Regions from separate parts of the Paenarthrobacter sp. C1 genome, predicted to be linked through region 1. Evidence: riboswitches for the same ligand, from Rfam matches in the RefSeq annotation. Region 1 holds a riboswitch; the other holds the start of a gene.

Region 1 (5,512 bases):
ACGTCAGCCGGCCCCGAATCGGTTGTTTCTAGCGGAGGGTGAAGAACGAAGACGTGCCGGTGGAGGCCACGGAGTGCAGCAGGGTTCCCTGGCCCGGGTTCAAAGCACTGATCATCATGCCGTTGCCGACGTAGATGCCTACGTGCGCACCGCCGTTCTGCATGACCAGGTCACCGGGCTGGGGGGCGCTGGTGGGCTTCATGGCCGTCCAGGCGTTGACGCGGGGGATGCTGATGCCGGCCTGGGCGTAGACCCACTGGGTGAAGCCGGAGCAGTCCCAGCCGCTCGGAGTAGTGCCGCCCCATACGTAAGGCGAGCCGATTCCTGTGTAGGCAATCGCTGCGAGCCCGGATGCTGCCGCGCTGGAGGCGGACTCCTTGGCTTCGGAGGACTGGGCAGTGACTGCAGTGGCTTCATCCGCCGTGCGCTCTGTGACCAGGGCCGCACGCTGGACAACCTTGGGGGCTTCCTTGGTGGCCACGACGGGGCTCTCGAAGGAGACGGTGGCTGTTGGCTCTGCAGTGACCACTGCGGTGGCAGCCAGCTGCTGGGTGCTGGAGACTTCCGAGGTGGAGACGTCGGTGTCAGCGGCGTGAGCCGGCAACCCGACAGTAAGGACGAGGCCTGAGGCTGCTGCCAGCACGGCGGCCTGGCGGCCAACGGTACCGGCGTTCGAGGAAACAGCCTTCGAAAGAGTGTTCAACGGGTTCGAACGAACCGATTCAGCGCGATGGCGCGCAGGGGTAGTGCGTGATGACACGTAGGTAGCCTCTCCCAATGCCTGCGAGGTGAGCTGTCGGATTCGGATGGGAGTCATCCGGCCGCGCTGCTTCACTGGGAAACTTTGCGACTTAACCCCAAGGCCTTCATTCGAAGACCAGAAGTGGTTCCCCCGCCCCTGCCAGACGATTTTGCGAACGGACCTCGAGTGGTGGCAGAGCTAGGCAATCCACTCAAGTGCACCGGCCCCCTAAAAAGCCGATGCGCTCTGAAGGTTATAACAATTGAAAGCGAATGTCACATTCAGGTCACGAGGCCTGTCATCAATGCGAGAGAGCACCATCAACTGGCTTAGAGCCAGCCCATGGGGTCAACGACCTCGCCGTTGACCTGTACTTCGAAGTGGAGGTGGCAGCCGGTGGAGGCGCCTGTGGTGCCGCTCAGGGCTACGGTGTCCCCGCGGTTGACCGTCTGGCCCACCTGGACGTTGAAGGACGACAGGTGGTTGTACGTGGTCTCCAGGCCGTTGCCGTGATCCACAACCACGCGGTTTCCTCCGCCGTACTCGTGCCACCCGGCAAAAGTCACTTTGCCTGCTGCAGCTGCATGCACGGCAGTTCCGCATTGGGCCACGAAGTCCTGGCCGCGGTGGAAGTCACCGGTGCCGCCCGTGAGGGGGCTGACGCGGTAACCGAAGGGGGAAGCGGTGGTGAGCGTGTCGAGGGGGCTGCCCAGGGTGCCCACGGAAGAAGCACGCTGGATGCTGCCGGCCGACTGGGCGCTGAGCAGTTGCTTCAGCTTTCCGTCAGGGTCCGCAGCGGTGGCTACAGCTGCGCGGCTGAAGTCGATTTTGGCTGATGCTGCCGCGGAAACCTCGGGCTGGCTTCCGACAGTGCCGCCAACGGCCAGGGCAGATTCGGACTGTCCCGATTCCGAGGTGGCCATGACGGGGCTGGTGGCCGGCAGGCCGACAGTCAGGGCAAGTCCGGTGGCGGCAAGCGCAACTCCGGCCTTCTGCCCGACGCCACTTGCTGCGGCGAAGTCGGCAACCTGGCGCAACGGGCTCTTACGGCGGCGCACCTGGCGTTCGGTGTCGCGGGGCCGGATCTCCGTTACGACGCGGGCTGGCCGCAGCTCAGTAGCGGGGCCGGACGCACGGCGGCGGCCCCTGACGTTCTGCGATGTCAAACTCTGTTCCTCTCTGAAAAGCCTGCGAAGTTAGCTGTCGGATTCGGGTCAGAGAGTTCAAAGACCCGGTCCGCACGAAGCGCTCACGGCACACAGGTATCCAAGGAGGGACTTGCATCAATGGGCACTTCTGCTGCGGACTTCACCCCAAGGCTGCTTCTTTAGACAGCCGCTTGTGGTTCCCCCGCCTCTGCCAGTGGTGATGGTTCACCCGATCCGCTGGCAGAGCTCGGCTCCGGATCAGGTAACGCTTTGGTATCAGCGCTAGTAGATAACTATAGGGGATTAAGGGCGTTGGTAATAAATTCGTTATCAACAGAAAGATGCCTGCGGCGGCGGGCCCTTATCATCAATTTCGAAAAACCGCAGGTCACACGCGCGCCAAAGCCCCTCAAAGTGAGGTTTGACACTGCCGGGAGGGTTGTCGGACCGGAAGGCTGTCAGTTGAGGGACACGAAGACGTGCGCTGCAACTTCAGGCGGGAGCTCCAAGGCTCCTTCGATGCCGGGCACCCGGACGGAGATGTACTCGCCCACGCGCTCGAGGGAGACCGGCGCCCCGGGCCGGATTCCGCCCTCATCCAACTGGGTGAGCAGTTCCGGCTCCACCTGGATGGGCTCGGCCAGCCGCGTGACAACCACCCGGGAGTCGGAGGCGTAGCCGTCCATGGCCTGCAGGAGGTTCACGTCGATCCGGGGGAACTGCGTTCCGGCCATGCCTCCCAGTGCTTCCAGTCCCGGAATCGGATTTCCGTAAGGTGACTCGGTGGGATGCTCAAGCAGTTCGTAGAGCCGGCGCTCCACGCGCTCACTCATCACGTGCTCCCAGCGGCAGGCTTCATCATGCACGTACGCCCAGTCGAGTCCGATGACATCGGCCAGGAGCCGCTCCGCCAGACGGTGCTTCCGCATGACTTCGGTGGCACGCTTGCGTCCGACTTCGGTCAGCTCCAGGTGGCGGTCGTTGGACACAATCACCAGGCCATCGCGCTCCATCCGCCCGATGGTCTGGGAGACCGTGGGGCCGGAGTGCCGCAGGCGTTCGGCTATGCGGGCCCTGAGAGCCACAATGTTTTCTTCTTCAAGCTCCAAAATGGTCCGAAGATACATCTCAGTGGTATCGATCAGATCCGTCATCCAGCTCAGCTCTCCTCGAACGCAGTTCTTGCGTAATCTCCACCGTACCGCGTCCCATACCGGGGTGGGCGGTGCCACCGCCACCCTTTGAACGCCAACCCCCAGCCTAGCTTATTTGGAATTACTCCGGATAATTCCGGACCCATTGCGGTCGCATCTTGTTCGTCCGCGTTCCACGTGGCGGACTATGACAGGGGCAGGTTCCTGCGCGCGGGCCATGTCAGGCAGAATTGGGGTGTCGAAGGGGCAGCTGACGCCACCTGCCACGACCCATCTTGAGCCGATACCCTTTGGAGCCACACGTGAGCGACAACAGCATCACCATACCCGCCGACCTCCTGCCGAAAGACGGACGCTTCGGCGCTGGACCGTCCAAGGTCCGCCCGGAACAGCTCGAGGCCCTGTCTGCCGCTGCCACCACCATCCTGGGCACCTCCCACCGGCAGGCTCCCGTCAAGAACCTGGTGGGTTCCGTCCGGGAGGGCCTGAGCCAGTTCTTCCGCGCCCCCGAAGGCTACGAGGTTGTCCTCGGCGTCGGTGGTTCCACCGCGTTCTGGGACGTCGCCGCGTTCGGCCTGGTGGACAAGAAGGCCCAGCACCTCTCCTTCGGTGAGTTCGGTTCCAAGTTTGCCGCCGCCACCAACAAGGCACCTTTCCTTGATGCGTCCTCCATCATCAAGTCCGAACCCGGCACCCGTCCTGCCGCCCAGGCAGAAGCCGGCGTTGACGTATACGCGTGGCCGCAGAACGAAACCTCCACCGGCGTCGCGGCTCCCGTAAAGCGGGTCCAGGGAGCCGACGAAGGTTCGCTGGTCCTGGTGGACGCGACCTCCGCCGCCGGCGGCCTGGACGTCGACGTCTCGGAGTCGGACGTCTATTACTTCGCGCCGCAGAAAAACTTCGCCTCCGACGGCGGCCTGTGGCTCGGTCTTTTCTCCCCCGCCGCGTTGGAGCGGGCCGCCCGCATCAAAGCCAGTGGCCGCTGGATCCCTGACTTCCTGGACCTCCAGACAGCCATCGACAACTCCAAGCTGAACCAGACGTACAACACGCCGTCGCTCTCCACCCTGGTAACGCTGGATGCCCAGGTGCAGTGGCTGAACAGCAACGGCGGCCTGGACTTCGCCAGCAAGCGCACGGCAGATTCGGCCAACCGCATCTACTCATGGGCAGAAGCTTCCGAGTACGCGACGCCGTTTGTCGCCAACGCCGAAGACCGCTCCAACGTCATCGCCACGATCGACTTCGACGATTCGATTGACGCCGCCGCCATCGCCAAGGTCCTGCGGGCCAACGGCGTGGTGGACACTGAGCCGTACCGCAAGCTTGGCCGCAACCAGCTGCGCATCGCCACGTTCGTAGCCATTGAACCGGACGACGTCTCGGCCCTGCTCGCCAGCATCGACTACGTCGTGGGCGAACTGAAGAAGTAGCTCCCCCAAAAAAGGATCGAACGGAGCCGCCTGGGTCATGCCCGGGCGGCTCCCCCGTTTAAATCCCCCAAGGCGCCTTAGCGGACCGGCCCAGGGCCGCCGTCGCCATCCTCAGTAACCGGACCGGACAGCAGCGACTCCACCCGGAAATGCCGCAGGCCGCGGGCCCTGCGATCGAAGCGGAGGCGCAGCTGCTTGGCCCTGATGATCCACACCAAACCCACGACGGCGGTGCTGACGCCGGCTACGGCCGCGACGCCGACAGCCCAGCGGGGGCCGCCCACGTTGGCCACCCAGCCCACCAGCGGAGCGCCAATTGGTGTGCCGCCCATGAAAATAGCCATATAGAGGGACATCACGCGGCCACGCATGACTGCCTCGGTGGTGGACTGTACGTAACCGTTGGCGCTGGTAATCAGGGTCAAGGCGAACAGGCCACATGGGACCAGGGCGAGCCCGAACATCACGGCGTTGGGAGCCAGGGCTGCGAGGGCACTTGCCACGCCGAAGCCACCGGCTGCAGCGAAGATCAGCCTGAGGCGGGGCCGGCCACGGCGCGCGGCCAGCAGCGCCCCGGTCACTGAGCCGATGGCCATGACGGAGTTCAGCAGTCCGAATGCGCCTGCATCCATGCCGAACTGCGTACCCACCATGGCTGCGATGAACAGCGGGAAGTTAAGTCCGAAAGTGCCCACGATGAAAATGGCCACCAGGACCACCTGGATATCGGGCCGGCTCTGCACGTAGCGCAGCCCTTCCCGGATTCGTCCCTTCCCGGCGGCGGCACGGGGTTGGGCACGAAGCGACGACACCGGAATCAGCTTCAATGCCACAAGCATGGCCACGAACGAGACGGTGTTGATAAGGAAAACCCAGCCGGGGCCCACCACCACCGTCAGCACGCCCGAGACCGCGGGTCCGATCATGCGTGCCACGTTGAAGGAAGCGCTGTTGAGGGCCACCGCATTGGACAGGTAGTCGTCGGTAACCAGCTCGGAGACGAATGTCTGGCGCACCGGCGCGTCCAGGGCAGTC
Region 2 (5,512 bases), 600 kb from region 1:
AGGCGTCCCGGTCCAAGGGAGCGGGGACCCAGGCCAGGGAACCGCTGTACTGCGGGACAGCGCAAATGACACGGAGCTTGGCTCCCATGCGTTGGGCCTGCTCAGCTGCTTCGAGCACAGCGACCCGCGCCTGCTCCGAGCCGTCCACGCCCACTGCAACCACGTTTTCCACGATGCGGGGGCCGGCCTTGGCGTGCTCGGCCTTGATGTGTTTGTCCTCGGTATTCTCGCCGAGGCGGTCAGCACAATAGAGCGGGACAGTTACTGTGGGGCACTTGGCATGGGCGGGCAAGGCGCTGCTGACTGAGCCCAGCAGACGACCTACGAAACCGCCGCGGCCACGGCTTCCGAAAACCAGGAGCGCTGCCTCTGCGGAAAGATCCAGCAGCACGCCTGCTGCGTCACCGTTTTCGACGGAAGCATCAACGTCGATGGAGTATCGGGCGACCTTGTCCATGGCCTGCTTGACAATGGCTTCCGCGCCCTCGCGAATGACCGAATCGTCCACGGTGGCGTATCCGCCGTCGAGTCCTGAGGCGGCGAAAATAGGAACCGAGTACGCCGTGACGATGTGCAGCGGAAGCTGCCTGCGTTCGGCCTCACGTGCTGCCCACACCAGGGCGCACTGCCCGTGTTCCGAGCCGTCCACTCCCACGACGATGCCGCCCGGTGCCACTGCCAGGCCCTCGCCGTCCTGTGGCTCTTCACTGTGTCTGCCGTGCTGGTCCATTTGGGGGCCCGCCTCTCCACCTACTGCTTGATGTTCCGGCCATTCTGCCAGAGGTTTTCCGCATCGGATTCCTCGAGGGCTCGATTGTCAATGGCCAGGGGCAGGGAAATCCGGAATTTCCCTGTCCAATGCCCACTATTCTCGGTCGGCAGGGCCGAATCAAGGTGGCTCGGCTGTATGTGTATAACGGTCGGGGCTCGGTTTCCGGACCCCGCTTTTGTGCTGCTGATGAACACACGGAACACGCTGTCAGGGAAGGCTATCCATGCGCGAAAAAGTTCGGTAGTGTTCGAGTCACCGAATGGCCGGCGAACGTGTCCTACAGCACACTCCGGCCATTTATTTGCGGCCGCTTGGGGAACTCGGACGCGATCCCACGCGATGCCGCAAGGCACACACGTCAAGGAGGAACCAAGCAGTGTCACACGCGCCTGATTCCGGCACGGAACGCACAACCACCGTGGTCATAGGAACCGGCTTGTCCGGCCTGGCAGTTGCCAGTGAACTCAGCCGCTACGGCGTGGGCTCCATAGTGGTGGATGGTTTCGGTGCCCTGTCAGCCACCGGCCCGGCGGTCCACACAGGCATGCTTCAACGCTGCGAGGTCACCGATCCCGCGTCCATCCAGGAACGCAACGAAATCCTCCGCCACTTACGCAATTACGCGGCCAGCCACCATCTGGACGTACGCAGCACCACCAGGGCCGTCCGCCTGGATTTCCTGGGCGCGGACCCAACCCAGCACATCGGGTACGGGCTCGCCGCAAGCATGACCCGGAGCGGTCTCCATGCCTCCGGCCCCCTCGAATCCGCCCCGCGCCAGTGGGCAGTCCACACCGCCAACGGGATTCTCCTGGCAGACCATATTGTGGTCACACGCTGCGCCCAGAGCCAGCTGCGCCGCATGCTGGCCGAACTTGGAATCGCCGTCGGACAGAACCTGGTCTCCGCGATGCGGGCAGTGGGAATGCACCTGGTGGGCGTGGGCGAGCTCATTACGCCCAGCCCCAAGGAAGTCCTGCGGCAAGCCAAGGCAGTGGGTCAGGCAATCTCCACCAAGGTGGCGCTCCCGGGCGGCCCGGGTATCGCCATCGCCTAGCCGGCATCATTCACGGCAGCCGCAACACGAATTTTAAACGCCAAAGGCCGGTGTCCTCGAAGATGATCTTCGGAGACACCGGCCCTTGCGTTGAAGCGTGAGGCTTATGCGCCAGCGCGTACGTACGTGATGGGACCAGTAGCGGTCAACCAGCTGATCGGGTGGATGCCCGTCTGGTTGCCGTTGATTCCACCGCTGATTGCCTGGCCGTTGCCGATGTAGATGGCGACGTGGCCGGACTGGACGATCATGTCGCCCGGCTGCGGGTCGCTGACAACCTTGCCGTAGTTCATGAACTGCATGGGAGCGAGGTCGCCAACCGGAATGCCGGCGGAACCGAGGGCCCGCTCAACCATGGCGGTGCAGTCCTGCATGATGCCGATCTGGGCGTAAGCCGAGGCAACCATGGCAGCGTTGACGCCACCGGCAGCGGGAGCAGCAGCTACAGGAGCAGCAGCAGGTGCAACAGCGGCCGGAGCTGCAACTGCAGCCTGGGCAGCTACGGGAGCCGCCGCTGCAGCAGCGGTAACGGCAGCCGGCTTGGCAGCGGGGGCTTCAACTACAGGAGCCGGCTTTTCGATGACCGGAGCTGCAACAGAAGCAACAGCCGGACGCTCGAAGTTGACGGTAGCCGTAGAAAGAGCGGTAACAACCTTGGTGGGGGCCTCGGAAGCGGTCTCGGCGACCGTAGCGGGGCTGGCATCGCGCTGGACCGGAGCCTCTGCAGCGTGTGCAGCGACAGATCCGGTCAGAACGAGTCCGGAAGCTGCTGCGATAACAGCTGCCTGGCGGCCAGCGCCGGAAGCGTTGCTGGCAACTGCCTTGGAGATGGAGATGAACGGATTAGGACGTACGCTGTCCGCCTTACGACGGCCGCGAAGAATGCGTGAAGACATGAAAGAGCCTCTCCCGATGCCTGCGAGGTTAGCTGTCGGATTCGGATGGGAGTCACCCGGCCACTATCCCCCGCTGTTCAGCGGAAGTTTCGTGACTTCACCCCAAGGCACGCTCGAAAGCGGCCCAAAATGGGTTCCCCGTCTCTGCCGTAGGTTTGTCTGCGAACGGATTCCGGACTGCGGCAGAGCTAGGCAATCAGGCCGGAAGTGCCCGCTACGTGGAACAGGCACAGGTACTACCGTACGCGATGATCCCGCCGAAGTCACATTTAAGTAACGAGGACTGCAGCTTTGGCGTGTCGCGGTAACCGAACCGAGATATTCGCAGCTACGTAGAAAAGCCCGCTATTCCGCGGCTTCCGGGCGGTTTTCGTCATCCGATCCGGCAAGTTTCCTGCGGGCTGTAACGGCGAGGAAGATCACGAGCGCAACCGCAACAACCGCAATGACAACAATGCTCCAGGGGAACGGCTGGGACGCATCTGCCGCGGGCGAACTGCCAACTGTTCCCGGAGGAGCCGTACCTGCGGACGGCACCGATCCCGAGGTGGCCGAAGCGGACGCCGAGGGGGCGGCCGAGCCGCTTGCCGCCGTCGTGCTTCCCGCTGTGGCCGTGAACTTGAAGGTGCCCTCGATGGGGTGCGAATCGGAGCTGACAACGCGCCACACCACCGTGTACTCCCCCGCCGGCGCGCCGGCCCGGAGCTTCTGCACGGCCTGGCTGTCGATGATCTCGACCGGCCCGTCTGCCCAGTTCTCGCCGCCGGAGGTTACGGAGACGCCCGATCCGATGGCCAGCGGCCGGTTGTTGAACGTAATGGAGACCGACGCCGGCACTTCAGCCACGGTTGCACCGTTCGCCGGCGCTGTGGATTCCGCGACGTCGTGCGCGGACGCCGGAGCCGCGGAAAACAGCAGGGCAGACGCGAAGGCAAGGGCGGCGACGACGGCGGCCAGAAGCGGGCGGATGGTACGCATGGGGCGGTTTCTCCTAGTGTTGGCTTCCTTACAGACTAGGGGAATGGTCCGAAGCTCCCACATTCAACGGCATAGGATTTGAGAGCACACTCCCCCCAATACCCGGAGACCTTCATGCTTAAACAAGGTTCTGCAGTGGACCGCTATTTCAAGATTTCCGAACGTGGCTCCACGTACTCAAGGGAAATCCGTGGCGGCTTCGCGACATTCTTCGCCATGAGCTACATCGTTGTGCTGAACCCGCTGATCCTCTCGGGGGCAGACTCCAGCGGAGCTTCCCTGGGCTTCACCGCGGTCGCAGCCACCACGGCGTTCGTCGCCGGCATCCTGACCATCCTCATGGGCGCCTGGGCCAAGCACCCCTTCGCTGTGGCCACTGGGCTGGGCGTGAATGCGTTCGTCGCGGTTACCGTGGCCTCGCACCCGCAGCTGACCTGGCCGGACATGATGGGCCTTGTTGTCCTCTCCGGCGTCACGATGCTCATCCTGGTGCTCACCGGCTTCCGCACCGCGGTTTTCAAGGCTGTGCCGGAGGCGTTGAAGACGGCGATCGTGGTGGGCATCGGCTTGTTCATTGCCCTGATCGGCCTGGTGAACGCCGGTTTCGTCCGGCGCATCCCGGACGCTGCGGGCACGACTGTTCCGCTGGGCCTCGGTGTTGACGGGAAGCTCATGGGCTGGCCCACTCTGGTGTTTGCCGTCGGTCTGATCCTGACCATCGCCCTGGTGGTCCGCAAGGTCCGTGGTGCGATCCTGATCGGCATCGTGGTCTCCACTGCGCTGGCTGCGATCCTCGAGTTCACCCTCCACATCGGCCCCAGCTTCGATGGCAAGAACGTCAACCCCCGCGGCTGGTCCCTGGTGGCCCCCACTTTGTCGGAGTGGGGCGCTCCGGACCTCTCCCTGATCGGCAAGGCCAACCCCTTCGGGGCCTTCGAACACCTCGGCTTCATCGCCGCGGCGCTGCTGGCATTCGTGATCCTGCTGAGCATCTTCTTCGACGCCATGGGCACCATGGTGGGCCTGGCCAATGAGGCCGGAACGGTGGACAAGGACGGCAACATCCCGAACGTGGACCGCGTGCTGCAGGTGGACGCCCTTGGTGCCATCGTCGGCGGCGGGGCCTCGGTTTCCTCCAACCAGATCTTCGTTGAATCCGGCGCGGGCATCGGCGAAGGTGCCCGCACCGGCCTGGCCTCGATCGTGACCGGCGTGCTCTTCCTCATTGCCATGTTCTTCACACCGCTGATCAACCTGGTGCCATTCGAAGCCGTGGCCCCCGCGCTGGTGGTTGTGGGCTTCATGATGGTGTCCCAGGTGGGGAAGATCGACTGGCAGGACTGGGGAGTCGGGATTCCCGCGTTCCTGACCATCGCCTTGATGCCGTTCACGTACTCCATCGCCAACGGCCTGGGTGCCGGGTTCATCTCGTTCGTGCTGATCCGCACCTTCCAGGGCCGCGCCCGCGAAGTCCACCCCTTGATGTGGGCTGTGGCCGCTGCGTTCCTGCTCTTCTTCGGCATCGGAACCGTTGAGGAACTCCTGGGCGTCAAGTAGGCATTCCGGTATTTCAGACACCCCGGACCCGGAACTGCTGGTATTGGCAGTCCGGGTCCGGTCTGCTTAAAGCATGGAAACACGCGCCGTAATTGTAGATGTCAGCCCCGCCCCGTGGACCGGCCGTTTCGACGGCGACGGCGTTGCGCACCGCCGCTGGTGGCAGGCCGTCACCCCGCACACGCCCGCAGCGGCCAGCACCGCCTCGCGTCCCGCCGTCGTGCTTGGATTCTGCAGTGACGCCGGCGTTCG

What was found. A riboswitch is a leader RNA that binds a small molecule or an ion and turns the genes downstream of it on or off. The one in region 1 is predicted to bind cyclic di-AMP.
Region 2: linked by a shared signal. The riboswitch ahead of ACNAOU_RS02005 (NlpC/P60 family protein) and the one ahead of ACNAOU_RS04855 (M23 family metallopeptidase) in region 1 are both predicted to bind cyclic di-AMP.

What each region holds. Positions count from the first base shown of each region.
Region 1 is NZ_CP186052.1:997,719-1,003,230, reverse strand. It holds gene ACNAOU_RS04860 (C40 family peptidase) at 29-760, opposite strand; cyclic di-AMP (ydaO/yuaA leader) riboswitch at 765-926, opposite strand; gene ACNAOU_RS04855 (M23 family metallopeptidase) at 1,072-1,908, opposite strand; cyclic di-AMP (ydaO/yuaA leader) riboswitch at 1,913-2,153, opposite strand; gene ACNAOU_RS04850 (metal-dependent transcriptional regulator) at 2,349-3,044, opposite strand; gene serC (phosphoserine transaminase) at 3,347-4,477, shown strand; gene ACNAOU_RS04840 (MFS transporter) at 4,555-5,512, opposite strand, start outside.
Region 2 is NZ_CP186052.1:397,429-402,940, reverse strand. It holds gene ACNAOU_RS02015 (universal stress protein) at 1-730, opposite strand, end outside; gene ACNAOU_RS02010 (hypothetical protein) at 1,149-1,829, shown strand; gene ACNAOU_RS02005 (NlpC/P60 family protein) at 1,934-2,725, opposite strand; cyclic di-AMP (ydaO/yuaA leader) riboswitch at 2,729-2,896, opposite strand; gene ACNAOU_RS02000 (copper resistance CopC family protein) at 3,071-3,703, opposite strand; gene ACNAOU_RS01995 (NCS2 family permease) at 3,818-5,260, shown strand; gene hutG (formimidoylglutamase) at 5,334-5,512, shown strand, end outside.